Regions from separate parts of the Pseudoalteromonas sp. SR43-2 genome, predicted to be linked through region 3. Evidence: predicted binding sites of a transcription regulator. Region 3 holds the regulator's gene; each other region holds the start of a gene.
The links. Region 3 encodes LexA, which represses DNA repair genes until DNA is damaged. Its sites were predicted from a motif close to TACTGTATNNNNATACAGTA; they were not measured.
Positions count from the first base shown of each region.

Region 1: H5120_RS02955 (SulA-like leucine-rich domain-containing protein) is a predicted target of LexA. The motif match lies at 5,291-5,310, and genes of this name have one in related genera.
Region 2: H5120_RS13920 (YebG family protein) is a predicted target of LexA. The motif match lies at 1,901-1,920, and genes of this name have one in related genera.
Region 4: uvrD (DNA helicase II) is a predicted target of LexA. The motif match lies at 2,809-2,828, and genes of this name have one in related genera.

Region 1 is NZ_JACJED010000002.1:302,340-310,072, forward strand. Features, by position in the region: gene H5120_RS02930 (L-serine ammonia-lyase) at 1-949, shown strand, start outside; gene cysB (HTH-type transcriptional regulator CysB) at 1,026-2,003, opposite strand; gene H5120_RS02940 (hypothetical protein) at 2,328-3,086, shown strand; gene H5120_RS02945 (NCS2 family permease) at 3,159-4,451, opposite strand; gene H5120_RS02950 (tetratricopeptide repeat protein) at 4,570-5,034, shown strand; gene H5120_RS02955 (SulA-like leucine-rich domain-containing protein) at 5,333-5,767, shown strand; gene H5120_RS02960 (YchJ family protein) at 5,806-6,285, shown strand; gene H5120_RS02965 (diguanylate cyclase) at 6,360-7,277, opposite strand; gene H5120_RS02970 (DUF6172 family protein) at 7,471-7,733, opposite strand, start outside.
Region 2 is NZ_JACJED010000016.1:53,128-60,860, forward strand. Features, by position in the region: gene dsbB (disulfide bond formation protein DsbB) at 515-1,033, shown strand; gene H5120_RS13910 (DUF6170 family protein) at 1,035-1,337, shown strand; gene H5120_RS13915 (helix-hairpin-helix domain-containing protein) at 1,362-1,658, opposite strand; gene H5120_RS13920 (YebG family protein) at 1,974-2,291, shown strand; gene putP (sodium/proline symporter PutP) at 2,565-4,043, opposite strand; gene H5120_RS13930 (EAL and HDOD domain-containing protein) at 4,375-5,601, shown strand; gene H5120_RS13935 (VacJ family lipoprotein) at 5,749-6,480, opposite strand; gene ccmI (c-type cytochrome biogenesis protein CcmI) at 6,490-7,733, opposite strand, start outside.
Region 3 is NZ_JACJED010000020.1:10,872-18,604, forward strand. Features, by position in the region: gene H5120_RS15655 (endonuclease) at 1-233, opposite strand, end outside; gene H5120_RS15660 (DnaJ C-terminal domain-containing protein) at 465-1,433, shown strand; gene H5120_RS15665 (chaperone modulator CbpM) at 1,433-1,753, shown strand; gene H5120_RS15670 (hypothetical protein) at 1,816-2,541, opposite strand; gene H5120_RS15675 (hypothetical protein) at 2,855-3,235, shown strand; gene H5120_RS15680 (PaaI family thioesterase) at 3,236-3,676, opposite strand; gene lexA (transcriptional repressor LexA) at 3,844-4,461, shown strand; gene coxB (cytochrome c oxidase subunit II) at 4,946-6,088, shown strand; gene ctaD (cytochrome c oxidase subunit I) at 6,088-7,680, shown strand; gene H5120_RS15700 (cytochrome c oxidase assembly protein) at 7,680-7,733, shown strand, end outside.
Region 4 is NZ_JACJED010000029.1:2,861-10,593, forward strand. Features, by position in the region: gene H5120_RS18820 (GNAT family N-acetyltransferase) at 1-601, opposite strand, end outside; gene uvrD (DNA helicase II) at 579-2,744, opposite strand; gene H5120_RS18830 (hypothetical protein) at 3,048-3,272, shown strand; gene H5120_RS18835 (YacL family protein) at 3,389-3,757, shown strand; gene H5120_RS18840 (dUTP diphosphatase) at 3,838-4,461, shown strand; gene yrfG (GMP/IMP nucleotidase) at 4,477-5,124, opposite strand; gene nudE (ADP compounds hydrolase NudE) at 5,186-5,758, shown strand; gene cysQ (3'(2'),5'-bisphosphate nucleotidase CysQ) at 5,751-6,554, shown strand; tRNA gene H5120_RS18860 (tRNA-Met) at 6,691-6,767, shown strand; tRNA gene H5120_RS18865 (tRNA-Met) at 6,848-6,924, shown strand; tRNA gene H5120_RS18870 (tRNA-Met) at 6,987-7,063, shown strand; gene H5120_RS18875 (trimeric intracellular cation channel family protein) at 7,301-7,733, shown strand, end outside.

The DNA.
Region 1 (7,733 bases), on a different contig from region 3:
TTACTCTATTGGCGGTGGCTTTATTGTCACTGATGAAGAGTTTGAAAACGAAAAACAAGCAGCCCTTGATATTAGAGAAGAAAACCCAGCTCCTTTCCCTTTCAGTAGCGCAAAAGAGCTACTAGAGATGTGTAAAGAGTCAGGGCTTAGTGTTTCAAGCTTAATGATGAAGAACGAAAAAACACTACGCACTGAAGATGAAATAAAAGACACGCTGTTTCATATCTGGAAAGTAATGATGGCCTGTATTGACCGTGGTATGCGTACCGAAGGTATCCTACCTGGCGGCTTAAAAGTAAAGCGCCGAGCGCCTAGCTTATACTTAAAACTAAATATAGAGGTCAGTAACGACCCACTTCGTGCAATGGACTGGGTTGATTTATTTGCCCTTGCCGTAAACGAAGAAAATGCGGCAGGTGGCCGTGTAGTTACCGCACCAACTAATGGTGCTGCGGGTATTTTACCGGCTGTGCTTATGTACTATCACACATTTGTGAAAGAAGTAGACCGCGATATAGCCACACGTTATTTATTAACGGCTGCTGCTATTGGTATTTTATATAAAAAGAATGCCTCTATATCGGGTGCCGAAGTAGGTTGCCAAGGTGAAGTTGGCGTTGCGTGCTCTATGGCTGCAGGCGCATTAACAGAAATTGTTGGTGGCAATGTTGTGCAAGTAGAGAACGCAGCAGAAATTGGTATGGAACATAATTTAGGCCTCACGTGCGACCCTGTTGGTGGCTTAGTACAAGTACCGTGTATTGAACGTAATGCAATGGGCGCGATTAAAGCAATTAATGCCTCACGTTTAGCTATTCGTGGCAGTGGCGAGCAAAAGGTATCACTTGATAAAGTGATTAAAACCATGCTTGAAACCGGCAACGACATGAAAACCAAATACAAAGAAACCGCTCGCGGTGGATTAGCTGTTAATATTATCGAATGTTAATCAGCTCGCTATAAAGAGAAAAAGCTGCCTATTTTAAAATAGGCAGCTTTTTTATTGTTCGTTCAATGCAATCACCTTATTTAACGGGTAACTCTATATCTGCAAATAACTTATCTACGTCATCTTGGTTACGTAACAAGCTTGCTCGCTCTACGCGCTCTTTAGTTAAGTGCGGTGCAAAACGTTCAATAAAATCATACATGTAAGTACGTAAAAAGCTGCCCTTTCTAAAACCAATTTTGGTCGTGCTTGCTTCAAATAAGTGGCTTGCATCAATACACACTAAATCGGTATCGCTCACTTGATCTATCGCCATTGAAGCGACAACACCAACTCCTAAACCCAGTCGTACGTATGTTTTTATAACATCAGCATCGGTTGCAGTAAATACAATGTGTGGCTCAAGTCCGTGTGCGCTAAATGCTTTATCTAACTCTGAGCGGCCCGTAAAACCAAATACATATGTAATGAGTGGATATTGGGCAATGTCAGCAACAGTTAAACTATTTGCCTTTTTAGCGAGCGGATGGTCTTTAGCAACAACAATACTGCGATTCCAATGATAACAAGGCAACATAACTAAATCTGAATACAAATGCAGTGCTTCTGTTGCAATAGCAAAGTCGGCATCACCGCGTGCTGCAGCATCCGATATTTGCTGTGGAGTACCTTGGTGCATATGAAGCGATACCGCAGGGTATTTTTTCATAAACCCTTGAATAACGTTAGGCAAAGCATAACGGGCTTGGGTATGTGTTGTGGCAATATTTAACTTACCCTGATCAGGTAACGTATGCTCATTAGCAACGGCTTTAATACCTTCTACTTTGGAGAGTATTTCACGAGAAATATTAATTATATCTTCGCCAGCACCGGTTACATGCGTTAAATGTTTACCACTGCGACCAAAAATTTGTACACCCAACTCGTCTTCTAACATGCGTACTTGTTTAGAAATTCCTGGCTGCGAGGTAAATAAACTCTCAGCAGTCGCTGAAACATTTAATTTATGATTTTGTACTTCTACGATGTATCTGAGTTGTTGTAATTTCATGGCTGCAAATTTTAACGTTATTATTCATATTATTTATAAAGGCAATACCGCTTAAAACCAAGTGTTATTTACGTAAAATATCACTTTAGGTCTTTAGGTGTGCAATTATCTGATTAGAGCTCAAGGCTAGCATAATAAATATGCTTGAGGTAGCGATGTTTATTCAGCTTTAGTTTATAAGCCCTTAGGGTGACTACGGTTTATAAAGAGCTCAACCTATCAATTTTTTGGTGTATTTTTTAAGTTAATCGGCGCAAAGCTACCCTGTTAACGTATATTTAATGTAAGATTAAATAATTAGGTTATATGTCCGAGAATTACACCATGATCGTTTCTATTATAATAGTGCTTATAGTTGCATTGATTGTGATTGCACTTTGGGTAAGTGCTGTACAACAACACAAAGAAAAACAAGAGGCAGAACGCCGCAAAGAGCTTACAAAACAAAAAGCTATAATAGAAGAAACAGAAGAAGCGCTAATGAATAGTGCTAACATACCCCTGTCTGAGAATCTAATTCGTACGTTACAACGCCGTATTTACGAAGCTTTAAATACAATGGTTAATAACTCGCAAACATCTAAAGCACTTAAAAGCCGCTTAAGTGAAGCAAAAACGCACTTATCTAATCCCGTTCAAGATAATAGCAGTGAAGCTTTAACGCTACCGAGTAATGACAAGCAACTTGTAGGCCTAATTCAAGGCATTAAAAAATTACGCTCAATTTTACGCTCTGAACATAGTAAAGGTCGTATTGACAGCCAAGTTTTTGTTTTAGAAGATAAACGTCTCGAAAAACTACAACTACGTATTAATATTGAAAGCCAAGTAAAGCGTGGCTTATCTGCCCGCTCAGCAAGTATGGTTGGCTCTGCAAGGCAGTATTTTGAAAAAGCACAGGCAACGCTCAATGCAGTTACATACACCGATGAATATGTAACAACAAAACGCCAAGAAGTTGAAGGTTACTTAGAAGCAATTAGTGTTGAACTGAGAGCTTCTAATGCAAGCGCACTTAAAAAGAAAACAGAAGAAGAGCAAGACGACTTAGATATATTGTTTGCTCCTAAAAAGAAATGGTAATTCTTTTAAAAAGTATTAAAAAAGCCTGCACAAATTAAATTTATGCAGGCTTTTTTGTCTATTTGTTAGTCATTAAGACAAAAATGCAAACTTGAAAACAAACAAGGCTGTCAATATCCAAACACTAATACTGATTTGATCTTGCTTACCACACAATACTTTTACCGCTGTATAAGATATAAAGCCAAGTGCAATACCGTGCGCAATCGAAAACGTTAATGGTGTCATTAGTAATACTACAGTAACAGGAATTGCATCGGTCATATCATCCCAATTTACAAACTTTAAATTTTGTAGCATCAGCACAGCGACATATAAAATAGCACCTGCCGTAGCATAAGCCGGTACCATTTGTGCAAGCGGTGCAAAAAACATCATTAGTAAAAAGCAAATACCTACAACTACAGCCGTTAAGCCAGTACGTCCGCCAACAGATACACCAGCAACCGATTCTATATACGATGTAGTCGTAGACGTGCCTAGCATCGCACCTGCAATTGTTGCAGAGCTGTCAGCACTTAGTGCGCGTCCTAAACGAGGCATGTTACCTTTTTCATCAGCTAAACCAGCTTTTTGAGTGACCGCAACTAATGTACCTGAAGTATCAAAAAGATCGACAAACAAGAATGCAAAAATAACACTCATCATTGATATATCAAAAGCGGCGGCAAAATCTAGTTGCATAAAAGTAGGCATTATTGATGGTGGCATAGCCATAACACCGTGATATTCAACTAGCCCTAAACTTAGTGCAATGCCTGTCACTAATAAAATACTAATAAGTACACCGCTTTTAAAATCGCGGTATAAAAGCGCTGCAATTACAAAAAAGCTTAATATAGCCAATAATGGGCCTGGGGAAGTAATGTCGCCCAATTGCACTAGTGTTGCTGGGCTTGAGACAATAATGCCTGCATTTTTAAGGGCAATTAAGGCTAAAAAAGCACCTATACCTGTTGCGATAGCTCGCTTGAGCACCAGAGGTATGGCATTAATAATCCATTCTCTGACTTTAAATAAGCTTAAAAATAAAAATATACAACCCGACATAAAAACAGCCCCTAATGCGGCTTGCCAGGTATAACCCATTCCTAATACGACGCCATACGTAAAAAAGGCATTTAGTCCCATGCCAGGCGCTAATGCTAATGGATAATTAGCCCATAAACCCATTATAAAACAGCCTATCGCAGCTGCTATACAGGTAGCTACAAATGCAGCCCCTTGGTCCATCCCTGCCTCAGCAAGCATAGCCGGGTTTACAAATACAATGTATACCATAGTAATAAAGGTAGTTAGGCCAGCAACGCATTCGCGTTTAACTGTTGAATTATTTTCGCTGAGTTTAAATAAGGCTTCAAACATAATAAACTTGTGATAGTAAAAAGTGGCGAGATTTTAACATAAAAATTATCTTTTACAGGACATTTTACCTTGCTATATACTAAACTGTTAAAGTAGTTAAAATAATAAATGAACCAATATGCTTAAAACAACACCTTGTGAGCAAGACTTAGAGCAACAGCTAGACAACATTTTAGGTTTTGTTACTCAACCAGAAAGCAGCCCCGCGCCCATTGATAATAAAAAAGATGAGCAAAGTACTATTAATAAAGCCCTATATTATTTAAAAAATAATCAAGCTCCATTGGCTGCAAAATGGATGCGCCTTGCTGCAATGGCAGGAAACCATAGAGCACAGTTTTATTTAGGTTTATTTTTTGTAAAAGGTGAAGGCGTGCCACAAAGTGTATTTCATGCTGTAGCGTGGTTGAGCTTAGCGAGTAGCCAAGGGTACGCACCTGCCACTGCAGCGGTTACAGATATACGCAAACATATCGAAACTAAGCGATTTAAAGATGCTCAATGTTATGCAGCAAGTTTGTACGAACAAATCCACCAACTCCAGTTTTCTCATATGATCCCTCGCACCAGTGAAAACACATAAACTAACTAAGGTATAAGTACTGTATACAGTGTTGAAAAATACTGTATATAGTTACAAAGATACTCCTACACAGTATAAAACCCACAAATAAAAACATGACTCAAAAATTTATTTTAAAAATACCCTCTCAAAAACAAGCCTATAACAAGTTGATTAATAAAGAATTATAGATTTAAAAACAAAAAACAATGATCAAAAGCTGAATAACTGTACAAATAAATAGCATAAAATGCTTGCACGAAAGCACTGTATAAACTACTGTATATGAATACTGTATAAAAACCCAGTGAGTGAAATTATGTTACAGCCTATTACCGTAAGAACAGTTAAAAGTTACCAACAAGACGAGCAAAGCGATTGCGTAAATTTGATCCAAATTGAAGATGAAATTTCAGCGACCTTTGAGCTTTTAAAAGTATTACACCAATATAATAGCTCTAATGCATGGACGTTATTAATTGCGCCAGATCATGTACCGAGCAAAGCTTTACTTGACTCATGCTCTATTGATACAAGTAAATTACTTGTTATTAGACAGAAGCACCTAGTAAATCTAGAGTATGTATTAAATTCTGCGTTACATAATGGAAACTTTGCAGCGGTAATCACCTGGACCGATATAGTTAATAACCAACTACTTACAAATCTATCGTTCGATTTAAGTAAAACGAATACAAAACTATACTGTTTTACTAAAAACGCACAAACAACAGAGATACCACTCGCTCAATAAGCTTGTTAAACTAATGTTTTAGACTTTGTATTATTATTATGACTTCACTCAATGCCATACTATGTTTTTGCAGCAGTGGGCACAATTATGCCGATTGCTGCGAGCCGCTTCACTTATCTGTAAAGCAAGCTGACACTCCTGAACAACTTATGCGCTCACGATTCAGCGCTTATGTTATTAAAAATGCAAAATATGTTTATCAAACCTACGCAAAAGAAAAACAAGCTGAAAACCCGGTTAAAGAAATCAATGATTTTGCTAACAGCTGTCGATTTATAAATCTTGATTTAATTGACTCAAGCCATGATGGCGATACTGGAACTGTAGAGTTTAAAGCCCAATATTTTTATCAAAACTTATTTTGTGAGCTTCATGAAAAATCGCAGTTTATTAAAGAAAACACTCAATGGCGTTATTTAGATGGCACTATATATCCTGTTGAAGATATTAAAGTGGGCAGAAATGATGACTGCCCATGTGGTAGCAATAAAAAGTACAAAAAATGTCATAGCGTGTAATAAATAATCTTATTTAATATTTATCACCTACAAGGTGTTTTTAAGTGGCAAAGTGATTTATTAGCTAGCTAAACTTAAAAACACACTTGGTTACGACCTTGCATTTTGGACTCATACATTTTTTCATCTGCGATCTGCAAGGTGTTTTTGTTATTTACGTACGGTTGTAGGGTTGCACCACCAATACTAATAGTCACAAAGTCATATTCTGAATATCTGTGTAATATTCCTAAATCGACCACATTTTTTTTAATTTTATCAGCAACACAAATTGCACCTTCAGTGCTTGTATGCGGTAGAACAACTACAAACTCTTCGCCGCCGTAACGCGCAACAAAATCGGTTGGCCTTTGCAAACTATTAGTAATAGTTTGTGCAACAAGGTTTAAAACCGTATCGCCTTGCACATGACCATAAAGATCGTTGTATTGCTTAAAGTAGTCTATATCGATGAGTAATAGTGCATAGTCGACTTTTTCTCGTAAGGCGCTTCGTTCCATTTTAGAAAAATGTGCATCAAAATAACGGCGATTGAATACTTTAGTTAAATCATCTAAAAATACTTTTTGATTGAGTAAGTCGTGTTGTAATTTTAACGTTATATGGGCACGAACCCTTCTAAATAGTGTTTCTTTTATAATCGGCTTTTTAATAAAATCAACAGCTCCGGCTTCCCAACACTCTTCTTCTTCGTTTTCAAAGGATGTAACAAAAATAACTGGGATATCCTGTGTTTCAGTATTATTTTTTAATTTTAAACATGTATCAATACCACTCATTCCACCCATACTAATATCGAGTAGGACTATATCGGGTACATTTACATTACAAATTTCAATTGCTTCTTCACCACTTCCAGCTGTTGTCACATTAAAATGCTCTGATAATATTTTTTTCAATACGATTAAGCTTAATAACTGATCGTCAACTATAAGTACTTTAGAATTCTTTAAACTTAGTTTTAATTGATGGTCAGAGTAATTTATTGGCATAGTAAAAAATGTTTTGTTTTTTTAATTAAAACAGCCTATAGCACTACATTTTGTTATGCAAATGTTAATTAAGAGGGGTTCTACTTATTGGTTACTAATAAAAATGCTTTTTAGTAAATCTTTATTGCATAAAAACAAAAAATGAGCCACTTGGGCTCATTTTATAACTTTGAATACTTAATTTAGTTAAGTATTATTCGTCATCATCTAAATCTAATTGCTGACGTTGAGCAGGTCGAGCTAAAATCTCTACATAGAAAGAGGTCAAACCTTGCTTTTCAATTTCGCCAATTTGGTTACTTAATTCAGCAACGTGCACAACTTGCGCATCTTCAGCTGTGTTACCAAACTTACAGTCAAATGCCCAATAGTCAGCATCTTCAGGTAGCGTTTTATTACGCTCTCTTTTCAAATATTTTTTCACTTCGTGCTTTGCAGCATCAACCATACGAGGGT
Region 2 (7,733 bases), on a different contig from region 3:
GAATTAATCAACACTCATCGTTTTACACGAATAACTGACTGATTGTACCAGACGAAGCACAACTAACAAGTAAAGTAATATATTAATAAAGCAAATGGGTAGAAATTTAAAATTAATAAATAATTAAATTTGGGTTTCTCTAATTTAGCTACAATTCATGAATATCTAGAGTAATATTCATTGTAGGTACATTGTTATTATGGAGATATTTTTATTTACGCAGCGCCTGAGCTTAATTAACTTATCCCGCACTTGCCATAAGAAAAAGTAAAAAAAGTGCAACCATAAAAAATTCTTTAGATGATGCATCACCTTAGTATAAGTAAGCAATATAGCTGAGCTTATGTATCGATGGGGAAATAATAGAACGTCATTTAACCTTTGCTAAGGCTGAATTGAGTAGTCATTAATTTCATCTTATAAAAAGCGACTTCGGTAGCTTTTTTTTCCTTTTTGTTGCTGCATACTTTATCCTACGTCATAATCTAACGTCCTATTAAAACGCGGAATTTTTATGAACTGGCTTGCACAATTACCTACCCAACGAACCCCGTGGCTTTTATTTACAGCTATCGTTTTTTTACTTGAAGTTACCGCTCTTTTCTTTCAATACAAAATGGGGTTAGCGCCTTGCATAATGTGTATATATCAACGCACTGCAGTATTGAGTTTATTAGGCGCAGGGATTGTAGGCTCGAGTAAACCACAAAGTAAAACTGTGCGTATGATAGCGTATGCTATTTGGGGGATATCGAGTGTTTGGGGATACTTAATTGCTCGCGAACATATTGATATGCAAACCACCACAGACCCTTTTGCATTTAGCTGTGAGTTTGAACCAAATTTCCCATCATTTATGCCACTACATGAATGGATACCTAGCTTTTTTCAAGCTACCGGAGATTGTGGAAATATAGATTGGCAGTTTGTTGGCATGAGCATGCCTGCTTGGATGGAAGTGATATTTGGGATTTTCTCACTAACGCTATTTATTATAATTATTGCCCGTTTATTAATTAAAAAGTCGATTTGATATGTTTACATTTTTTTCAAGCCAATTAGCCCAGCTTAAGCATTTAAAAGTACGCCAGCGTCAAGACGTAATTGCGCTTGCATTAAGTAAGCTATCGCCAACTGATAAAGTTCTATTGCGTATTATAAAACTGCTATTACTTAGCCCACTATTTTTAATATTCACTGTATTTAAAGGTTGGATATTAATACCATTTTTGATACTTGGCGGATTGTGCTATCCACTATTAACTACACCTATTGAGATTAACTTTGCTAAAAAGCACTTAAGCGATGCGCTAAAACAATTTAATCAGGGCGCCTAGCACCCTGATTACTATTTAGAAATATTAAAGTGAAAGTTTCCCCTCTAATTTAGCTAAAAGTTTTTTGCCAACCCCTTTAACTTGCGATAAATCACTAACGCTTTTAAATTCGCCATTTTCTTCGCGATAATCCACAATTGCCTGCGCTTTTTTCTTACCTATACCAGGTAACTTAGCAAGCATCTCTGCATCAGCATTATTTATACTAATTGTCTCAGCTTGAGGCATTTGCTTAGTTACTTCTGATAATTGTGCATACGCGGTAGTCGCGGGTAGTAAACATAATAAACTTATGATGAGTAAATTTTTTAACGTTTTCATTAAACTTGCCCTTATTCTTCTTTTCTTAATTTTGAGTATTGCTCAGGAAATCAATAAATAAGGAACTGTAAAGTTCATCACTTAAAGTGTACCTAAACGCATTATCACTAAGATCCGAAATCCTGAAAATGCAGCTGGTACAACAAAGTGATTGCTTAACTAAAGTAAAGTTACCGTTTTTTGTCAAATTTAAGACACCTAAAAATTAATACTTCGCGCTTGCAAATTTACTTACAAACCATTACTGTACATAAAAACAGTAATCTAATGGTTTTTTAAAAAACCACGGTGCCAAGCAATTTTGCAGGAGAAATCATGGCTGTTGTTGTTAAATATGTTGTAGAACGAAACGGAGTCGAGCGTATGACGTTTACTACCAAAAAAGAAGCTGATGCTTATGACAAGATGCTCGATATAGCAGAATCACTTGAGCTGATGCTAGAAAAGGTAGACGTACCGCTTAGTGAGCAACAAATTGAATCACTTGCTTTAGAAATAGCGAAAAGCAAAGATGATTTTATGACCATATTGAAAGGTGGCAAAGATCCAGCTGTTACCAAAGCGCCAGCAAAAAGTAAAAAGTCAGATAACGTTGCATCAATTGAAGATAACAACGATAAAAAAGTAAGTTAATTCATAGAATGTTCCCTCCTCGAACGGGACAAACTAAATAAAAAAGGGAGCAACTAAGTTGCTCCCTTTTTTATTATACCAATTCGCTTAATTAAGTGATCTCTTTGAGGGTGGAAAAACGTGTTGATAGCTAGGCAAAAATTCGATATTTAGTTGTACTAAATGAGAATTTTTTAACGCCGGTAGCAACACGTTTAGCCCCGCAAAATGATTAAGTATTATTGCGGATTGGTATTAATTACTACTCACTTTAAAATAAGTAGTAATTGCTAATTAAAGCTCTTTTTCTACTTCATCAAATAAAGCAGTGATGTTTTGCTCTGGCTCTTTTGTTACTAAGCTAACAACAATAATTGCAATACTCGCTAAAATAAAGCCCGGTACTATTTCGTACATAAAGCTACTTAAGCTTTCACCATTGATAGTAAATGGTCCATATATCCAAATTAGCACAGTAAGTGCGCCTACTAACATACCAGCTAACGCACCTGCAAAGTTCATGCGTTTCCAATAAAGGCTGAACAATACAAGAGGTCCAAACGCAGCACCAAAGCCAGCCCACGCATTACTTACTAGGTCTAAAATAGAGCTATCTCTATCGTAAGCTAAATAAATAGCGAACATAGCAACTACGGCAACACTAATACGGCCAACAGCAACTAGCTCTTTATCACTGGCATCTTTACGTAAGAATGTTTTATAGAAATCTTCTGTTAATGAACTTGAACTAACCAATAATTGAGATGAGATAGTACTCATAATCGCAGCCAAAATTGCAGCAAGTAAAAAGCCAGCAATAAGTGGGTGGAACAGCAACTCAGAAAGAATTAAGAAAATTGTTTCAGGGTCTTCAACTACAATGTTGTTCTCATAAGTATAAGCTGCACCAAATATACCAGTACCAACAGCACCAATGGCAGCAACAATCATCCATGTCATACCAATACGGCGTGCTTTAGGCATATCTTTAACACTACGTACCGACATAAAACGAACAATGATATGTGGTTGGCCAAAATAACCTAAACCCCAGGCCATTGCAGAAATAATACCTAATGCAGAACCTGCACCAATCCAATTAAGCATATCTGGATTTACGCTATGTAAAGTTGATTCTAAAGGTTGTTCAAGCAAAGAGTATGCAACCGTTGGTACTAGAATAAGTGCAATGAACATAATACAACCTTGCACAAAGTCAGTTAAGCTTACAGCTAAAAAACCACCAAACAAGGTATATAAAACAACTACGCCCGTTGTAATGTATAAACCCATTTCATAAGTTAAACCAAATGAACTTTCAAACAATTTACCACCAGCGACAACACCAGATGAAGTATAAAGAGTAAAGAAAACAATAATTACCACAGCTGATACAACACGTAATAAATTAGATTTATCATTGAAGCGATTTGAAAAATAATCTGGGATTGTTATAGAGTCGTTTGCTTTTTCAGTGTAAACACGTAATCTCGGTGCAACTAACAGATAGTTTAACCAAGCACCAATCACCAAGCCAATTGCTATCCATGTACTACTAAAACCAGTAACAAACATCGCACCAGGTAGGCCCATTAAAATCCAGCCACTCATATCAGATGCACCTGCAGACAGTGCAGCTACACTTGGAGATAGATTTCGTCCACCTAACATGTAACCAGATACATCGTCAGTAGATTGCTTATATGCATATAGTCCGATACCTAACATTACAATAAAATATAATGCTAGTGAAATAATCATTCCTGTTTCCAAATTAGCCTCCGCATAATTATTAATAATAGGCTTTAATCCAAATAATGACTCTTAAAATTTTATAGTTAAGACACTATTGGGGTAAAAACCATTCTCGCTGACTATATCATGCTTGATAATAAAATCTCCAACTTGTTGCCCTCACCTGATACAAAAATACTCATGTTGAATAATTTTAAAGCGAATTGGTGAAATATAATAAATTAAATACAAGAAACACCTTAATTTTTAATGATAATTTATTAATCTAGCAAATATACGTAATGCTATTTTGAGTCTTTTGCCATATATTATTACAATAACTAATTAGATTACTCTTACGGAACTGTTTATGTATTTTTACGCTGCACGCCAACCTATTTTAGACAGAGATAAAAAGCTCATCGGATATGAACTTTTATTTCGCGATGGCGTTGATAACGTATTTCCCAATATAGACGGTGACGAGGCAACTACACGACTAATTGAAGGTAGTCAGTTTAATTTCGGCTTAGAAGATTTAACCGACAATAAACCCGCCTATATAAATTTCACCCTAGAGACGCTATCAAAGGGCTATCCAACACTATTGGGCAAAGATACTGTAGTTGTAGAAATCCTTGAAACTGTGCAACCTGGGAAGCGATTATTAGCCATAGTGAAAGATCTAAAAGATAAAGGTTACACTATTGCTCTTGATGACTATATTCATCAGCCTGTTTGGCGCCACTTTTATCCATTTATTGATATTATTAAAATAGACTTTTTAGCATCTGATATAGATACAATAAAAACGGTTCTTAATGATTTAAAACTGCACTCGCATATTAAGTTACTTGCCGAAAAAGTAGAAACCTATGAAATTTACCAACAAGCTCTAGAGCTTGGTTTTGATTATTTCCAAGGATTTTTCTTCTCAAAACCTGAAATGGTACAAAGTAAGGCTCTACCGCCTTCAGAAATGGCATTAGCTGAATTACTTTACGAAACATCAAGCGTTGATATGGATCTTAAAAAAATCACTGATGTGTTTGAGCGTGATGTAAACCTATCTTACAAATTACTTAGGTATTCAAATTCTGCTGCCTTTGCAAGGCGTGCTGAAATAAGTACCATTAAGCAAGCCCTTATAGTGCTTGGTGCTAACGAAATTAAAAAACTATTATCATTATTATTTGCAGCGCAAGTATCAGCAGATAAACCTGTAGAGCTAATTAGGCTATCGCTTACGCGCGCTCGTTTTGGTGAGTTACTCGCTATATCCCATGGACAATTTAAAGATACCGGCATGGCATTTTTAACCGGTATGATGTCTCTTATGGATGCTATTTTAGATGAGAGTATGCAAAGCGTTATGAAAAAGCTTCCACTTTCGAATGACATAAAAGCAGCCTTATTAAACGATGAAGGCTTGCTGGCAAAATATTTAAACTTAGTTAAGTATTATGAACAAGCTAACTGGTCAGCCGCAAACGAATTAACGAAAGAGCTAAACCTAGGTGAAAAAGTTCCTGATGCCTATCATGAAGCACTCACTTGGGTTAATGAGCAAATGCAGTTAATAGTTAACGAAAAATAAGTAACCCGAACTCTGGTTAAGGTATTTACTAATATATTGAATCATAATGATACTTAAGTTTATTTTTCTCTAGCCAAAGTTCAGATTATATATAAACAGTCAATAAAAACGCCAGCATTTAGCTGGCGTTTTTATCATTGGCTTCAATTATAAACTTTCTAAAAAGTCTTCATCAAAATCAGCTGGCTCTTCTTTTATAGGTGGGTTGCCATCGTACAGCTCATAAATTTGACGCTGGAAGTAAATATCTTTTACAAATAAGTACGGATCAAGTGAATCATTTAATAGCCCTTCTTGTGGGATTAATGATGCACGCGCCTCAACTGCTTTTAAAACAAATACTAAAATAGTTTGTGGAGTCGTTAGCGCAACTTCAGGTAATACAAAGTTATCGACTACATCACCGGTCAGGTTACGTGCTGTTTTTGGCCCCATACCTGGTAGCATTAAATAGGCGCCATCACCTACGCCCCATACACCCAACGTTTGTCCAAAGTCTTCATCGACTATTTCAAGACCTAGTGAGCTTGCAACGTCAAAGATACCAAACAGACCGACAGTAGAGTTAACTAAAAAGCGTGCTAAGCTCACACTTGCATTACCCGGTTTACCTTGCAAACCCGCATTGATCATATCTACAGGTGCGGTGATATTACCTGTAAAATTAACAATACCGTTTCTTACCGGTACAGGCGTTACTTCAACATAACCTACAGCAACTGGGCGCAATAAATAAGCATCCAGTACATCCATATTAAAGTCATATAATGGACGATTAATACTTTGCAGCGGATCTCTGTCATCTACTTTGCTTTGAGGTACTTGAGCACAGCCGGCTAGTATCAATAAACATAAAAAAGTAAAACTGTGTTTTAACATCTAACGTCCTTAAGGTATTAATGTATCAATTTGAAGTTGGTAGTCACTTACACTTTCACGCTTTAACGCCTGTGAATGACCTTCTAGCTCACCAGAGCTTGGCATAACAGAGTCATCGATAGAAATACGTGCCGAAATAATAATATTTTCTGCACTAGATAAGTTAAGCCCTGCAACCATTGCACTACTATCACTCAACTCAACTGTAATTGGAAATGAATATTTAGTCAGCTTAACAGCAGCCAATGGCATAGGTGAGCCAGTTGCAGCTTTTGCAAATATAAACAAAATACCGTCTTTTGGCTGTTTATCAATAAGCTCTTTTGCAATGTCGACTGTAACTGCAATAGCACCCGTTGTAGTAGTAACTGGCATAACTGAGCCTTCACTTTGCATTTGCTGCTCAATATCAGCAATACGTTCTGAGATCATGTTATAACGTGAATCATTTTTTTCCATGCTCGCCAATAAAACTTCAAATGCAGTTTTAGCTTGCGGCCAATCTTTACGCTCATACGCTATCAGCGCTAGTAACGAAATAGCATCTAAATTAGTAGGCTCAACGTTTAGCACTTTTGAAAGCATACCTGCCGCGCGAGTCATATTAGCTTCGCTACCTTCAAGTAATAAAACCTGACTGTAACTAATAAGAACCTGCATATTATCAGGGTTCATACGTAGTGCTTTATCAAATGACTGCTGCGCCATGTCAAATTCATTAAGCGACATAGCCACTCGACCAAGTAGCATCCAAGCAACTTCATCATCGCCAGAGCGGCTAAGTTTAGTACGAAGCGCCAATGCAAAAGCCTGCAGCTCATTTTGACTAAGCGGCTCACCTTTTTGCATTACAGCACGCTCGCCATAATCAGCTAAATTATCCATTGCGTCATGCCAAGCCGAAATTTGCTGCTGACTGCCTGTAAAACTATAAAAAATCCCTGTAAGTGCAAGAACAAATGCACCGCCTGTTAAAGCAAAAATACGGTTATTACCTTTGCTGTTAAGTGATTTCTCTGGTGATAGCTCGTTCAATAAGCGACGTTTTAATTCAACAATTGATTCTGCGTGATTTACGCTATCAATGCGTTGATTATCTAAATCAGTTTGCAAATCGACTAAACGCTGCTCATAAATACTAATTAATTCAGCATTGGCGTTATGAGTAATCGTTTGAACACGCTCTTTTTTTAAAAAAGGTATCATAACAAAGCTAAGAGCAACCAGTGTGAGTAAGGCAAAACACGCCCACA
Region 3 (7,733 bases):
TTTACTTTGCCTGAGCGGGTAAGGGTATTTCGAGGAATGTAACCACAGTTAGACGGATCAGGAACGAGTTTTTTGCCTTCTTTTTTAATGTCGCAACCGCAGTAAATGCTTTTGGCGTTGTCAGGTAGGGTTTTAATTAAATGTCTTTTAGCCGTTGAAAAACGGGTAAATTGTTCGGCTGATACCGAAGCGCACACACAACAAGCCAATAAGGCCAGAATAAATCGAGTCATATCCATCACAAATGTGAACTACAGGAATAGGCAGTTTAAAGCCTTGAAGATAAAAGATAAAGTTAACTTAAGGCCTACGCTTATATTACTAAAAAGTGCCTGATTAATTTTTTACTCAAAGTTATTTTCACTATTCATTTATTTCTCACTATTTATCGTATTTTAACCACACAAGGTTACCCGGTAAGGAGTATGCTTAAAGCTTACTCAATATGAGGATTTGGATTGCAAATGAAATTTGTTGATTATTATGCAGTGCTTGGAATATCGCCTGATGCAGATGATAAAGCGGTTAAAGTAGCTTATAAAAAGTTAGCCAGAAAATATCACCCAGATGTAAGCAAAGAGCCTCAAGCAGAAGATAAGTTTAAAGAAATAGCAGAAGCTTACGAAGTCATTCATAACAAAGAAGAACGTGTAAAATACGACGAGTTACGTCGTCACCAACAAAATCGTGCTCGTCAACAGCAAGGCCATTATGGTGGTAACAATGCCTCTTCGCAAAGTAATTACCAGCAAAGCGATCCTCAAACCGACCAAGAGTTTTCTGACTTTATTAATTCAATGTTTGGCGGGGCTGGTGGATTCGATCGTTCCGGGCAAAGCAGAAGTAACGCCGCTCGCGCGCAAAAAGGACAAGATGTGGAAATAGAGTTCCTAATTTTTCTTGAAGAGACTTTAGTTGATACCGTGAAGCCTGTTGAGTTTATGTTACCGCAGCGAGACAGCAGTGGCCGTGTTACTGAAATTAAAAAATCACTTAAAGTGAAAATTCCTGCAGGCTCAGTAAATGGCGAGCGAATTCGACTAAAAGGGCAAGGCGGATTAGGGTCAGCGAATGGGCAAGATGGCGACTTGTATTTACAAATTAGTTTAGTGCCTCACCCATTATTTGATGTTGAGGGTCATAACCTAAATATAGTTGTCCCTCTTGCACCATGGGAAGCGGCTCTTGGTACAAAGCTAAATTTACCTACGTTGACAGGTAATATCCAATTAACTATTCCTTCTAATAGTCAGTCTGGTCAACGCTTACGTATTAAAGGTAAGGGGTTAATGAGTAAAAAAGCTAAAGGTGACTTATTTGCCGTGCTTAAAATTGTTAATCCAACATCTGTTGATGATACCAGTAAAAAACTTTGGGAAGAATTAGCCGAAAAAGCTCACTTTGATCCCCGTAATAACTGGAGCAAGCCATAATGCAAATTATCGTGACACAAAAAGACGATTTACTTACTAGCAAAGAGCTATGTTTGAGCAGTGGTATTAGCGAAGCAATTTTATATGAGCTAGTTGAGCATAATATTGCGGTTCCAATTGAGGGGGATCATGTTACGCAGTGGCAATTTACGGTATCTGCAGTGACCTTAGTTAAAAAAGCGGCCCGTATCCAACATGACTTTTCGTTAGATTGGTCGGCAATAGCTTTAGTTTTACAATTGCTGGGTGAGCGTGATGAGTTGATTTTCGAAAACGAAATGTTAAAGCGACATTTGAGTCGATTTAAGCACTTGGAATAAAATAAGCCCTAGGCTTATTTACTCTTTGATAAGTGGGCGCTAGCTCTCAAAAACCAATATGACTACTTTGATTTATTCTTATTTTTAATTCGGATAAATCGTTTTAGTCGTATATTTTGTATAAGTAGTAATATTCCACTTAAACAAAAAAGTACACTGGTTGCTGAAAAGCTAATAAGCAGTGGATTATTAAAATTCTCTCGCTCATCGTAATCCATAATATGTAACATCCAAAAAAAGTCGAATATTCGCCATAGCGTGCTGCGAACGGTGACAACTTTGCCGTTATTTTCTGACAAGTACAGTGTTGTGTTAAATGTGTCGTCAAATTGGACCTGCCATACATTGGTTTTATATCCGACTTCCCGCGTACCTTGCTTTAGTAGTACAGCGCTTGTTACTTGAGCGTCAATAAGTAAGTGTGCTTTAGCATTTGCGGTAATTTGTATTTTAGTTGGCGGCTCAAATGGTCGGCCTGTTATGCCATTGAAGCTTTGCTGCTCGTTATTACTAAAGACAGTAATAAGTGGTGTAGTTAAGAAGTTCTCAAAAATTATTTGTGTTGGATTAACCACCTGAGAGGCAATATCGTCAAGGGAGGCAACATAATCAGCCTGCGTAAATGGGTTATTAAGAGTACGTGTTGCAAGATGCTCCCCATGAACTTTATCAAGAGGGATTGCACTCATAATTAAACCACCTAGTAACCATGCTAAAATTTGTAATGCTAATAAATAACCTAACCATTTATGTAACTTGCGAGCATGTTTAAATATTTTTTTATTCATGTTTTAGTCTTATTATTTTTAGAGGCTAGTTTATTACATTAATGGGATAAGTTACTGCGACATTTTGTCGCAGTTTAAACTATAGCTTACTGTAATCATTTAAAAATAAAAAAGATTACACTTAAATTCCTAACATGACTTATCTGTTTAATTGAGCTAGATGTTTGATATCCAGCTAGCTTTAAATGCTAAAAAATACTTAAAAGCTGCGAAATATCCATATAAAGTGGTTAATAGAGCATAGTTGATTTGGTATAACGGTAAAACTGCGTTAAAGTTTGCAATGAAATTATTAGAGGATAAATACGAAACGATGTCGGAAATTCAATTTTTAAATGTAGATCTTGAGCTTGAATCAAAGCAAGATATTAGTTTGCTAGTGGCGGACTTGAAAAAAGTCGCGACGATTTTACATTATGACAAAGACGAATACCGTCAACTAGCGCGTATTGAAGCTACAGGTGAGGTGAGCACACCTGATAAAGCCATAAACCATATATGTGAGCTTATTGAATCGTGTTCGCGTAACGCGCTAAAGCAATGGTTAAGCTGTTCACGTAGAACGTTTGATATTGGTTTTGAATCAGGGACTTCTCCTAAGTGCTTTAATCAAGCCTTAGATGCAGATACATTATTGCGTATATCTGCGATTGGTGCGGGTATGGAAATTACTATTTACCCAATCGAAAAGTAACTATCTTCGCTCTACGACTGCTGCGGTCATTTTTGATACGCAGCACAGCTCATTGCGGCTATTTGTAATTTTTATTTCCCACACTGAACTACGTTTACCTATATGAAATGCTCTTGCCGTTGCTGTTAAAGTGCCGTTGCGAGATGCTTTTAAATGACTTGCGCTAATCTCCTGCCCCACGCAGTAAAATTTTGTAAAATCGACAACAAAGTTAGCGGCATAGCTGGCAACTGTTTCGGCAAGTACAACGTTAGCACCGCCGTGAACCATGCCCATTGGGTTATGATGCTCAGGAATTGCCGGCATTGTGGCAACCAAATAATCATCGCCAATTTCTGTGACTTCTATCCCCATAGTTTTCATTAATGTTCCTTGGCCATTAACGCCTTGCTCTAACTGCTTGCACAGCTCTAAGGTGATGGGCTGGTACCAAATACTCATAATGTCTCCTTTGCATTTTTAATCATTTATAAACTTAGCTTTAGTTATATCCCTAAAATGTACACAAGTGAAATTACTTTAGCTATTTTAAGGCTTAATTTAAATTTGCGATTTTTATTTAACTGTATATACTCACAGTTAAATGTACTGTATGGAAAACCAGTTGTATGCGACCATTAACGAACCGCCAAGCTCAAATACTCGAACTAATTAAAGTTTTTATTAAAGACACTGGTATGCCTCCTACACGTGCTGAAATAGCGCAAACATTAGGTTTTAAAAGTGCCAATGCTGCTGAAGAACATTTAAAAGCACTTGCTAAAAAAGGCGCAATTAAAATGAAACCAGGTGCAAGCCGTGGTATTCAATTAATTGAAGAAGAAGAGCCAGAACAATTAGGTTTACCGCTTATAGGGCGTGTTGCTGCTGGTTCACCTATTTTGGCGCAAGAGCACGTTGAAAGTCACTGTAAAATCGATCCATTAATGTTTAAACCGGCTGCAGATTTTTTACTACGCGTTAACGGTATGAGCATGAAAGATATTGGTATTATGGATGGTGATTTACTTGCTGTACATCGTACTCAAACCGCTGAAAATGGACAAGTTGTTGTTGCTCGCCTAGACGAAGACGTAACTGTAAAACGTCTTGAGAAAGCGGGTCGTAAAGTATTACTTCATGCTGAAAACGACGATTTTGACTCTATTGAAGTAGATCTTGAGAATGAGTCTTTTAATATTGAAGGCTTAGCCGTTGGCGTTATAAGAAACGCTGATTGGATGTGACTTTAAAAATAGCTTTTAAATAAGCAGTTTTATAAATGCGTACTAATTAGTACGCATTTTTGTTTTAAAATTTGTACTAAAAAATAGGGCGTAAACAGCCCACTGACTATTTAAGCTGTAAACTTTTTTGCACTTATATTTTCCCCCTCCGAATGCGTTAAACCCCTTTGTTTTGCTCATATTTTGAACTTCCTGTTGCCCAGTTGATTACCGATTTTTTATTAATTATTCAATATCACCTGATTGTTTTTTATACTAAAACTTGCTTGTTGTTCGTTTTTTAGCTAATTGTTAATGTGCTGAGCTAATAATAACTCACAGCTTTTTAGTTTTGAGAACACACAATATACACAAACTCGTTGTTGGCGCAGCAAAACCAATCAATATTAAATAAGATTGGCTAAAAAAATAAAAATAACGAATTGGCGTTTAAGCCGTATGCCTCTTCGCTTTGCATTCGCAATAGCATCAAAGGAGCCGTCACATGGGTAAACTGACCTCTACCTTGTGGCTTATATTATGTGTTTTTTCGCACCCAGTTTTGGCTAACAGCCAATACAATATGCGCAAAGGCGTAACCGATATAAGCAATAATGTATATCAGCTGCACATGACCATATTTATAATATGTTGTGTGATTGGGGTGATAGTGTTCGCAATTATGTTTTGGGCACTTATTCATCACCGTAAATCTAAAGGGGCTGTACCTGCCCAATTTCACGAAAGCACTAAAGTAGAAATACTTTGGACTGCAATTCCGTTTGTTATTTTAATTGCTATGGCAGTACCAGCCACTAAAACCTTAATTGCAATGGAAGATGCCAGCAAAGCTGATCTCACTATTAAAATTACGGGTTCGCAATGGAAATGGCATTATGAATATATGGGCGAAGATGTAGAGTTCTACTCTATTTTATCTACCCCGCAAGATGAAATAGCGAATCTTGCAGATAAAAACCCTAACTACTTACTTGAGGTTGATAAGCCTCTTGTACTGCCAATAAATCAAAAAGTACGATTTTTAATGACTTCTGATGATGTTATTCACTCTTGGTGGGTACCTGATTTTGCAGTTAAAAAAGATGCGAACCCCGGCTTTATAAATGAAACATGGACGAACATAAACGAAGAAGGTACTTACCGAGGCCAATGTGCTGAGTTGTGTGGTAAAGACCATGGCTTTATGCCCGTTGTGGTGGTCGCTAAATCTGAAGCTGATTTTAAAACATGGCTTGCAGATGCAAAGCAGGCTAAACAAAAAGCAGCATTAGCAGATGCCGCATTACTTGATAAAACCCTCCCAAAAGAAGAGTTAATGACTTTAGGCGAACAAGTATATATGGCTAATTGTGCTGCATGTCATCAACCTACAGGCATGGGGTTACCGGGTGTATTTCCTGCACTTAAAGGCAGCCCGATAGTGCTTGGCGATATAAAAGATCACATTGATGTAGTTATCCATGGACGACCCGGTACGGCAATGCAAGCATTTGCCAAACAGTTATCTATAAAGCAATTAGCTGCGGTTATTACTTATAAACGTAATGCGTGGGGTAATGATACGGGTGATGTTATTCAACCGAGTCAAATACAGGCAGCTCTTGATGCCAAAGTGGAGGCGAACTAATGAGTAGCATAGTAGAACAATCTAACGCCAATGAAGCTCATCATGCTCATCACCCAGCTAAAGGTTTTAAACGCTGGCTTTACACAACTAATCATAAAGATATAGGTAGTTTATATTTAATTTTTTCGCTGACCATGTTCTTAATTGGTGGTGGAATGGCCATGGTGATCAGGGCTGAATTATTTCAACCAGGTTTACAGTTGGTCGACCCTCACTTTTTTAATCAAATGACCACAGTGCATGGTTTAATTATGGTGTTTGGTGCGGTTATGCCCGCCTTTACAGGCCTTGCTAACTGGATGATACCACTCATGATTGGCGCGCCAGATATGGCATTGCCAAGAATGAATAACTGGAGCTTTTGGATTTTACCGTTTGCGTTTTTAATCCTATTGGCATCGTTATTTATGCCTGGTGGGGGCCCTGCATTTGGCTGGACTTTTTATGCACCACTGTCTACAACATACAGTAATGATAATACTGCATTGTTTGTATTTGCCGTACATATTATGGGGATTAGCTCAATAATGGGCGCAATCAATGTGATTGTAACCATAGTGAACTTACGTGCCCCCGGCATGACATGGATGAAGTTGCCCTTATTTGTATGGACGTGGTTAATTACTGCCTTTTTATTAATAGCCGTAATGCCAGTACTTGCAGGGGCTGTCACTATGGTACTTACCGATAAGTACTTTGCGACGAGCTTTTTTGATGCCGCAGGCGGTGGCGACCCGGTGATGTTCCAACACATTTTTTGGTTTTTTGGTCACCCTGAAGTATACATTATGATTCTTCCTGCCTTTGGCATTATATCTACAATAGTACCTACCTTTTCTCGTAAAAAACTTTTTGGCTATGCCTCAATGGTATACGCCACATCCTCCATAGCACTATTGAGCTTTATTGTATGGGCTCATCATATGTTTACCACTGGGATGCCGGTCGCTGGCGAGTTGTTTTTTATGTACGCGACCATGCTTATATCGGTACCTACAGGAGTAAAAGTATTTAATTGGGTTGCCACAATGTGGAAAGGCTCAATAACTTTTGAGGTGCCAATGCTTTTTAGTATTGCGTTTATTTTGCTGTTTACCTTGGGTGGTTTTTCGGGATTGATGCTGGCAATTACACCTGCTGATTTTCAATATCACGATACTTATTTTGTAGTGGCGCACTTTCATTATGTATTAGTAACAGGGGCTGTATTTTCGATAATGGCAGGGGCTTATTACTGGCTGCCCAAATGGACAGGCAACATGTTTAATATCACGTTAGCTAAATGGCATTTTTGGCTATCGCTGGTGAGTGTGAACGTACTGTTTTTTCCTATGCATTTTGTGGGGCTTGCCGGTATGCCGCGTCGAATTCCCGATTACGCTCTTCAATTTGCCGACTTTAACGCAATCATAAGTATTGGTGGGTTTGCCTTTGGTTTATCGCAATTGTTGTTTGTAGCTGTGGTAATTAAATGCGCGCGTGGCGGTGATAAAGTGCCTGCAAAAGTATGGGAAGGGGCAGAAGGCCTTGAGTGGGAAGTTGACTCTCCAGCGCCATATCATACTTTTTCTACGCCGCCGGTTATTAAGTAATGACACACGCACCGCTACTCAAACGTTTGGTACTTATTTGCATAGGCATGTTT
Region 4 (7,733 bases), on a different contig from region 3:
CAGCATTAATGAGTAAAGGCCTGTTGGCACGGCCGTTAGCTACTTTTACTATTTGCTTAATACAGTTTTGCTGTGGCTCATAATCAATTTTATTATGCATTACATAGCTAGCGTTATTACTAATACAGCCATTTTTTTCACTAAAGTGAAAAGCGGGCAACGGTTTAATAATAGTCGCGAAACGCTGATTAAATATGCTGTAGTTAATGCTCTGACCGTGTGATTGCACCGTACTTAATGCTGGATCTTGCCAAGAGGCTAAATCATTTAATTCGGGCAGTAATAAAAACAGCATACCGCCTGCTTTAACGGTGCCGGTAAGTGCTGCAAGTTTATCAGGGTGTAAACCACTAAAACCATCGTAAACAGCATGAGCAAATTCTTGCCCTAAAATTTGGTGAGTGCGAGTAGGCCAGTACGAACTTTTGATCGCGCACTGCTTTGATACAACAAGTGTATTGTTTTCATCTATTAATGAGTTAAGTAATTCATAACACCAAACTGAGCTGCCAGTAATTAGCACTAGCTGACGATGATATGCGCCAGCTAGTTGTTGTTCTAACTCATTTAGGTGAGCTTTATACAGCTTGTAATCGTGCATAGGCCGTTACTAACCATTTACTGCCAAGGTCGTCAAAGTTTACTTGTACGCGAGATTGCGCGCCACTGCCTTCGTAATTAAGTACGGTACCAATACCAAATTTAGCATGTAAAACTCGTTGCCCTAAGTTAAAACCACTGTCTTCAAATGCGGCATGGCTAACTGGTGCGCTAAAACGCCCAGCGGCAGGCGGGCGAGAAACCTGTGTTTTAATACGGATTTCTTCTACGCAGTCTTCAGGGATTTCGCGTAAAAAGCGAGATGGGCTATGGTATTTTTCTTGCCCGTATAAACGGCGACTCTCAGCATGGCTAATGTATAACTTATCCATTGCTCGTGTCATGCCTACATAACAAAGGCGGCGCTCTTCTTCTAAGCGACCCGACTCTTCGTTGCTTTGCTGAGAAGGGAACATGCCTTCTTCTACGCCTACCATAAACACTAGCGGAAACTCTAAGCCTTTAGCTGAGTGAAGCGTCATCATTTGTACGGCGTCTTCGTGTTCTTCTGCTTGTCCTTCACCTGACTCAAGTGACGTATGGGCTAAAAAGCCTTGTAAAGGTGAGCTGTACTCTTCGTCTTCAGGCAGCTCATACTGATCACAAGCGCTAATTAGCTCTTCTAAGTTTTCTACGCGAGCACGGCCTTTTTCACCTTTTTCGGCTTGGTACATTGCCATTAAGCCTGAGGTTTGAATTGTGTACTTGGCTTGCTCATGCAAAGTTAGATCGCTAATTTTATCTTCTATTTGTTCTACTAGTTCTACAAACTTACTTACTGCACCAGAAGCACGACCAGATAAATGCTGTTGTTCTACAATTGCTTTTGCGGCATACCAAAGCGGTAACGATTCTGCTCGTGCACAATCTCGTATATGGCTCAATGTTTTATCGCCAATACCGCGTGCTGGCGTATTAATTACACGCTCAAATGCGGCATCGTCTTGACGATTACCTACTAGGCGTAAGTACGACAACGCATCTTTAATTTCTTGTCGTTCGAAGAATCGCATACCACCATAAATACGGTATTTTAAGCCTTCTTGTAGCATGGCTTCCTCGAGTACACGAGATTGCGCGTTACTACGGTATAAAATTGCGGCATCTTGTAGGGCATTACCTGCATTTAACCAGCTTCGTAGTTTGCTACTTACAAAGCGCGCTTCGTCTAACTCATTAAATGCCGCATAAATAGAAATTGGCTCGCCATCGTTACCGTCGGTCCATAAGCTTTTACCCATACGCTCTGAGTTATTTTGAATTAATGCATTAGACGCTTTCAAAATAGTTGCAGTTGAACGGTAGTTTTGTTCAAGACGAATGGTTTCTGCGCTAAAGTCAGTTAAAAATCGTTTAATATTTTCGATTTTAGCACCGCGCCAACCGTAAATACTTTGGTCATCGTCGCCTACAATCATGATACTGCTGGTATCGCCTGCAAGTAACTTTAACCATGCATATTGGATGGTATTTGTATCTTGGAACTCGTCTACGAGCATATGTGCAAAGCGTTGCTGGTAATGGCGTAGTAACGTAGGGTTATTTTTTAACACTTCGTAGCTGCGTAGTAATATTTCGGCAAAATCTACTAAGCCAGCTCTGTCACAGGCTTCTTGATAGGCGGCGTAAACACGCAGCATCATTTGCTCGTTAATATCGTATGCTTGAATATCTTTAGGACGAAGTGCTTCATCTTTTTTGGCGCTAATGTACCAGCCAAATTGTTTAGCAGGCCATTTTTTATCATCAATATTCATTGATTTTAATAAGCGCTTGATCATTCTAAGTTGATCGTCAGAGTCTAAAATTTGAAAGGCTTCTGGTAAGTTAGCTTCACGGTGATGAGCACGTAGAATACGATGCGACAAACCATGGAACGTACCAATCCACATACCACCTACAGGGGCTTTTAGTGTTTCTTCAACGCGGCTGCGCATTTCTTTAGCCGCTTTATTAGTAAAGGTTACGGCAAAAATACTGTAAGCAGATGCTTGCTCAACTTGCATAAGCCACGCAATACGATGAACTAACACTCGTGTTTTACCAGACCCAGCACCTGCTAATACCAGCATGTTTTGTAGTGGGGCTGCAACGGCATCGCGTTGTTTGTCATTTAAGCCATCGAGTAATTGTGAAACGTCCATCGTTACGCCTTTTTAATCAATATTGTGGGCAGTATAACAGGTGTTTTTGTTAGGCTAAATAAAATACTGTTTTTATAAACAGCTATTTATAAAATAGCCTTAAAAACGAGTAACTTGCTATTTTTTTGAACAAACAAAAAAGCGTAAACGCACAATAAAAATTGCTAATTTGACCTAAAGTTAGCAAAATTTACTAACTCTCTAAATCTAGGGTAATTTAACTATTTGATTTGTAAGCTTTAATAAATTGGCATAGAGTGTGTAAGTAAATAATTATAAAATCAAATAAATACAGAGGTTAGTATGGCAGATCAAGGTTCTGGCGGTAACGTAATCGCAGCATTATGTAATATATTTTTTCCTGGTTTAGGGCAGTTAGTGCAAGGGCGTATTTTAGCGGCTATATTTTTTGCACTCGCTATTATAATAAGTTACGCACTAATTTATGTGCTTGTAGGTTTTGTACTTGTGCCTATTATTTACTTATGGTCGATTATTGACGCAGCGCGTTATAGATCGCGAAGTTAACGGCTTTAAAGTTGAGTAAAATAGCGCCCTAGTGGCGCTATTTTACTTTATATGTCCTGTGGTTTGCGGGCGTTTACGTATATAATTACGTAATTAAAGATTTACAGGCAAACCCTATGGAATATCAATTTATTCGCGACCCTATTAGTGGGCTACGTATTAAAATAAGCAGTGAACACGCCATTATTGGTCGCTGGCTAAACGAAGAAATAGGCAAAGACAAAGTAGCTATGGTGCAAGCGCTTATTGCATCGGTGAGTTCAAGCTATGAGCCGTTAACGCTAAAAGGCCAAGAAATAGATTTAATATTAACCAAAGACGAAGCACTATTTGAAGCCCATGCGCTTCATCAAGACAGTGAAGACCTAATAGCGTATCAAGATGACGATTTAGCGCTTGAAGAAAATGGTTTAAGTAGTGGTTGTGGCTTTGAAGATTTCATTGATTTAATTGATTCATGGGCTGAATTTAGCGGCTCAAAGTAAACTACATATTAAGATAGTGCTGATGCGTTAAGCTTCCTTTATCTGTACTATTACACTAATCAAAAACGACAGGAATGAATATGTCTGCCAATTTAAACAAGCTAGTAGTTATGCTAGAAATGCAAAACGCCATGAACACTAAAGTACATGAGCAATGGTTTACTCAAGGATTCGAATGGTACCGCGCTATTTGGGTTGAGTGCGCTGAAATGCTGGATCATCATGGTTGGAAATGGTGGAAAAAACAAACACCAGATACTGAACAAGTTATTTTAGAGTTGGTTGATATTTTTCATTTTGGTCTATCGCTTAGAATTGACGGCAAAACTAGCTACGAAGACTTAGCAAAGCAACTTGAAACTGAGCTTAGTAATGCTCAACAAGCGGATGACTTTAAACAAACGCTAGAAATATTAGCGGCTTCCGCTGTTGCAGATAAAACGTTTAATGCCGCTGCCTTTGCCGGCTGTATGGCGCAAATGGGTATGGATATTGATGATTTATATCGCGGCTACGTAGGTAAAAACACGTTAAACTTTTTCCGCCAAGATCATGGCTACAAAGACGGTAGCTATATTAAAGAGTGGAACGGGCAAGAAGATAACGAGCATTTAGTTGAAGTAGTTAAAAGCCTTGATACAGAACATGCAGATTTTGCAAAGTTAGTGTACCAAGGCCTTGAAGCGCGTTACCCAAAAATCTAGCCCACGTAAACTGAGTTAAATAATCTTACGATAGTCGGTAACACTCAGGTAATCGGCTATTTCGTTATGTGGTTGTTGGCTATCAGGGTTAGCAACTGCAAGTAAGTGCTCGATGCCGTATTCTCGTGCGGCATTTAATACCGGCACACTGTCATCTACAAACAAAGTGCGCTGCTTATTAAACCCTAAGTCTTTTTGTACTTGGTGCCACAAACTTTGCTGCTCTTTACTTACTCCATATTCATGAGTAGACACTACACCATCTAGGTAGTTATCAATCGCTGTATGCTCAAATTTCAGCATGACACTCTCAGGGTGGGCGTTGGTAAGTAAAATTAACTCTTTGCCTGCTTTTTTAAGCTCGGTTAAAAAATGAGGTACGTCTTCGCGCATTTTAATTAAATGCTGAGACTCTCGTTTAAGTTCCATTATAGGCAAGCTTAATTGCTGCTCCCAATAATCTAAACAATACCACTGTATTTGACCGCTCACAGCTTGATAGCGTTTTAAAATATCTGCTTTAGCTGCATCTAGGCTAATGCCTCTAGCTAATGCGTGTTGCGCAGGGATAACGTTAAGCCAAAAATGACTGTCGTAATGTAAATCGAGTAATGTTCCATCCATGTCGAGCAAAACGGTATCGATTTTTGACCAATTTAACATAGGAATTTCAACTTATAAGGTTTATTATTGAACTAACTGCCATGATAGCAAATTAACGCCAATGACACAGAAAAAGCACCCAACACCACCACAAATCCTCAGTAACAATGTTGTTGCTAAAAGTCGCCTGTTTACTGTGGAGTCTTTAGAGTTAAAGTTTTCTAATAACGAAGAGCGCCAGTATGAGCGAATTCGCGGCGGTGGCCGGGGAGCAGTGATGATTGTTCCGTTAAGTGCAGATAATGAGTTACTACTTGTACGTGAATACTGTGCGGGCACAAACAATTACCAGTTAGGTTTTCCTAAAGGCTTAATTGATCCGGGCGAAACGCCAGAGCAAGCTGCTAACAGAGAACTTAAAGAAGAAATTGGCTTTGGTGCTGAGTATTTTAAACCATTAAGAACAGTAACAATGGCGCCGAGTTACTTTAATGCCACTATGCATATTTTATTTGCTAAGCAATTATACCCACAAACCCTTATTGGCGACGAACCAGAGCCGCTAGTTGTTGTTAAGTGGCCATTAACTCAGTGGCAGTCATTATTAGACCAAGAAGATTTTACCGAAGCACGCAGTGTTGCAGCTTTGCTATTATTAGATAAGTATTTAGCGTCTGGAGCTGCCGATGAATAAATTAATCGAACCGTGCATTGAATTAGCTGAGCGTGCTGGCGATGCAATTATGGCCATTTATAAAAAAGGCGATATTGGCCAACAAGAGAAATCAGATAATACGCCTGTTACCAAAGCTGATTTAGCAGCAAATGACGTACTGGTTGCTGGATTAAAAGTCTTAGCGCCCGATATCCCAATTATGTCGGAAGAAACACCTATACCTGCACTCGCCGACAGACAGGACTGGCAGCGTTATTGGTTGCTCGATCCGATGGATGGTACTGGCGAATTTATTTTAGAAAGTGGCGACTTTGCAGTAAACATTGCATTGATTGAAAATAATCATCCTGTACTTGGCGTTATTCATTGGCCTGCAAAAGGTGTGACTTATTTTGCTACAGCTAAAAATGGTGCCTTTAAACGTGAAAACTCAATTGATAAGCAAATATCTGTAGCGCCGCCAGAGAGCTTGACGCTTGCAGTGAGCCGCCGCCAAAAAATAGAAGCGGTGAGTCAGTATTTAAATAGTCAGTTTACAACGATTGCTATTGGTTCGTGTTCTTTAAAAGCCTGTACTGTTGCAGAGGGCAAAGCAGATTGTTTTTTAAGAATTGGTCCAACGGGAGAGTGGGATACAGGTGCTTCACAAGTTATTGTTGAAGAAGCCGGTGGTTGTATTACCGACGCAGAATTTAACCCGCTAACGTACAACCAACGCGAGAGTACTGAGAACCCTGACTTTATAGTAATGGGACATCCAGACTGGGAATGGCAAAAAATGATTAATCCACATCAAAGATTGAGCGCAGAGTAGTAATTTGGTTGCTTTTTGTTCGGTTGAACAACTTTAATTAGTTTAGGTCTTGCATTAAATGTTTATTCCTATATAGTAGCGCTCTCTTCAAGGCAGGCTCGTAAATATTACGAAAATGTTTTAAAGAAATTACAGGCGCGGGATGGAGCAGTCTGGTAGCTCGTCGGGCTCATAACCCGAAGGTCGTCGGTTCAAATCCGGCTCCCGCAACCAATTTCCTTAGGGATTGAGGTTACTGTAAACTCTAACTTAAGAGATAAAATAAAGTAGTCGATAGACTTAAAATATACAGGCGCGGGATGGAGCAGTCTGGTAGCTCGTCGGGCTCATAACCCGAAGGTCGTCGGTTCAAATCCGGCTCCCGCAACCAATTCTTTAATTGGAAGCCAAGTTGTAATGTAAGCAACTTTAAATAAGTCTACAAATTTCAGGCGCGGGATGGAGCAGTCTGGTAGCTCGTCGGGCTCATAACCCGAAGGTCGTCGGTTCAAATCCGGCTCCCGCAACCACTGAAATAAATAAGAATGAAATGACACGCTTAAAGCGTGTTTTTTTATGTCTAAAATTTGATGAGTGTGGTGAGATCATCTTCACTGCATGAGGCATTCACTTCTCATAAGCGCAAGCTCCCGCCCCCTGAGGTACACTTTAAAAATGTTATAAACTTCTTAAAATAAAGCGTTATTACTTAAAACCTTGTTTGGTTTGTGTTAAAACGGCACAAATATTTTTAGGTTGTTACAAATATGACTGAACTTTACCACTGGTTTGATTTAATAGGCATTGCGGTGTTTGCTGTATCGGGCACTTTGCTAGCGTATGAGAAAAAAATGGATGGCTTTGGGGTCGTAGTTTTAGCGACAGTAACTGCTATTGGTGGTGGTACAGTGCGAGATCTAATTTTAGATGTTCCTGTGTTTTGGTTACACGATCAAAGTTACTTTTTTGCCATACTCGCTTCAGTATTTGTTACAACACGCCTTATAAATAAACAAAAGCCGATACCTCATTATATTTTACAAACAGCGGATGCGTTCGGGTTAGCTTTTTTTGCAGTAATGGGGGCGCAAAAAGCACAGCTTGTTGGTATGCCCGATATGACTGCGGTAATTATGGCTGTAATTACAGGCTGCTTTGGTGGACTAATTCGAGATGTGCTTGCACGCGAGATCCCTATGC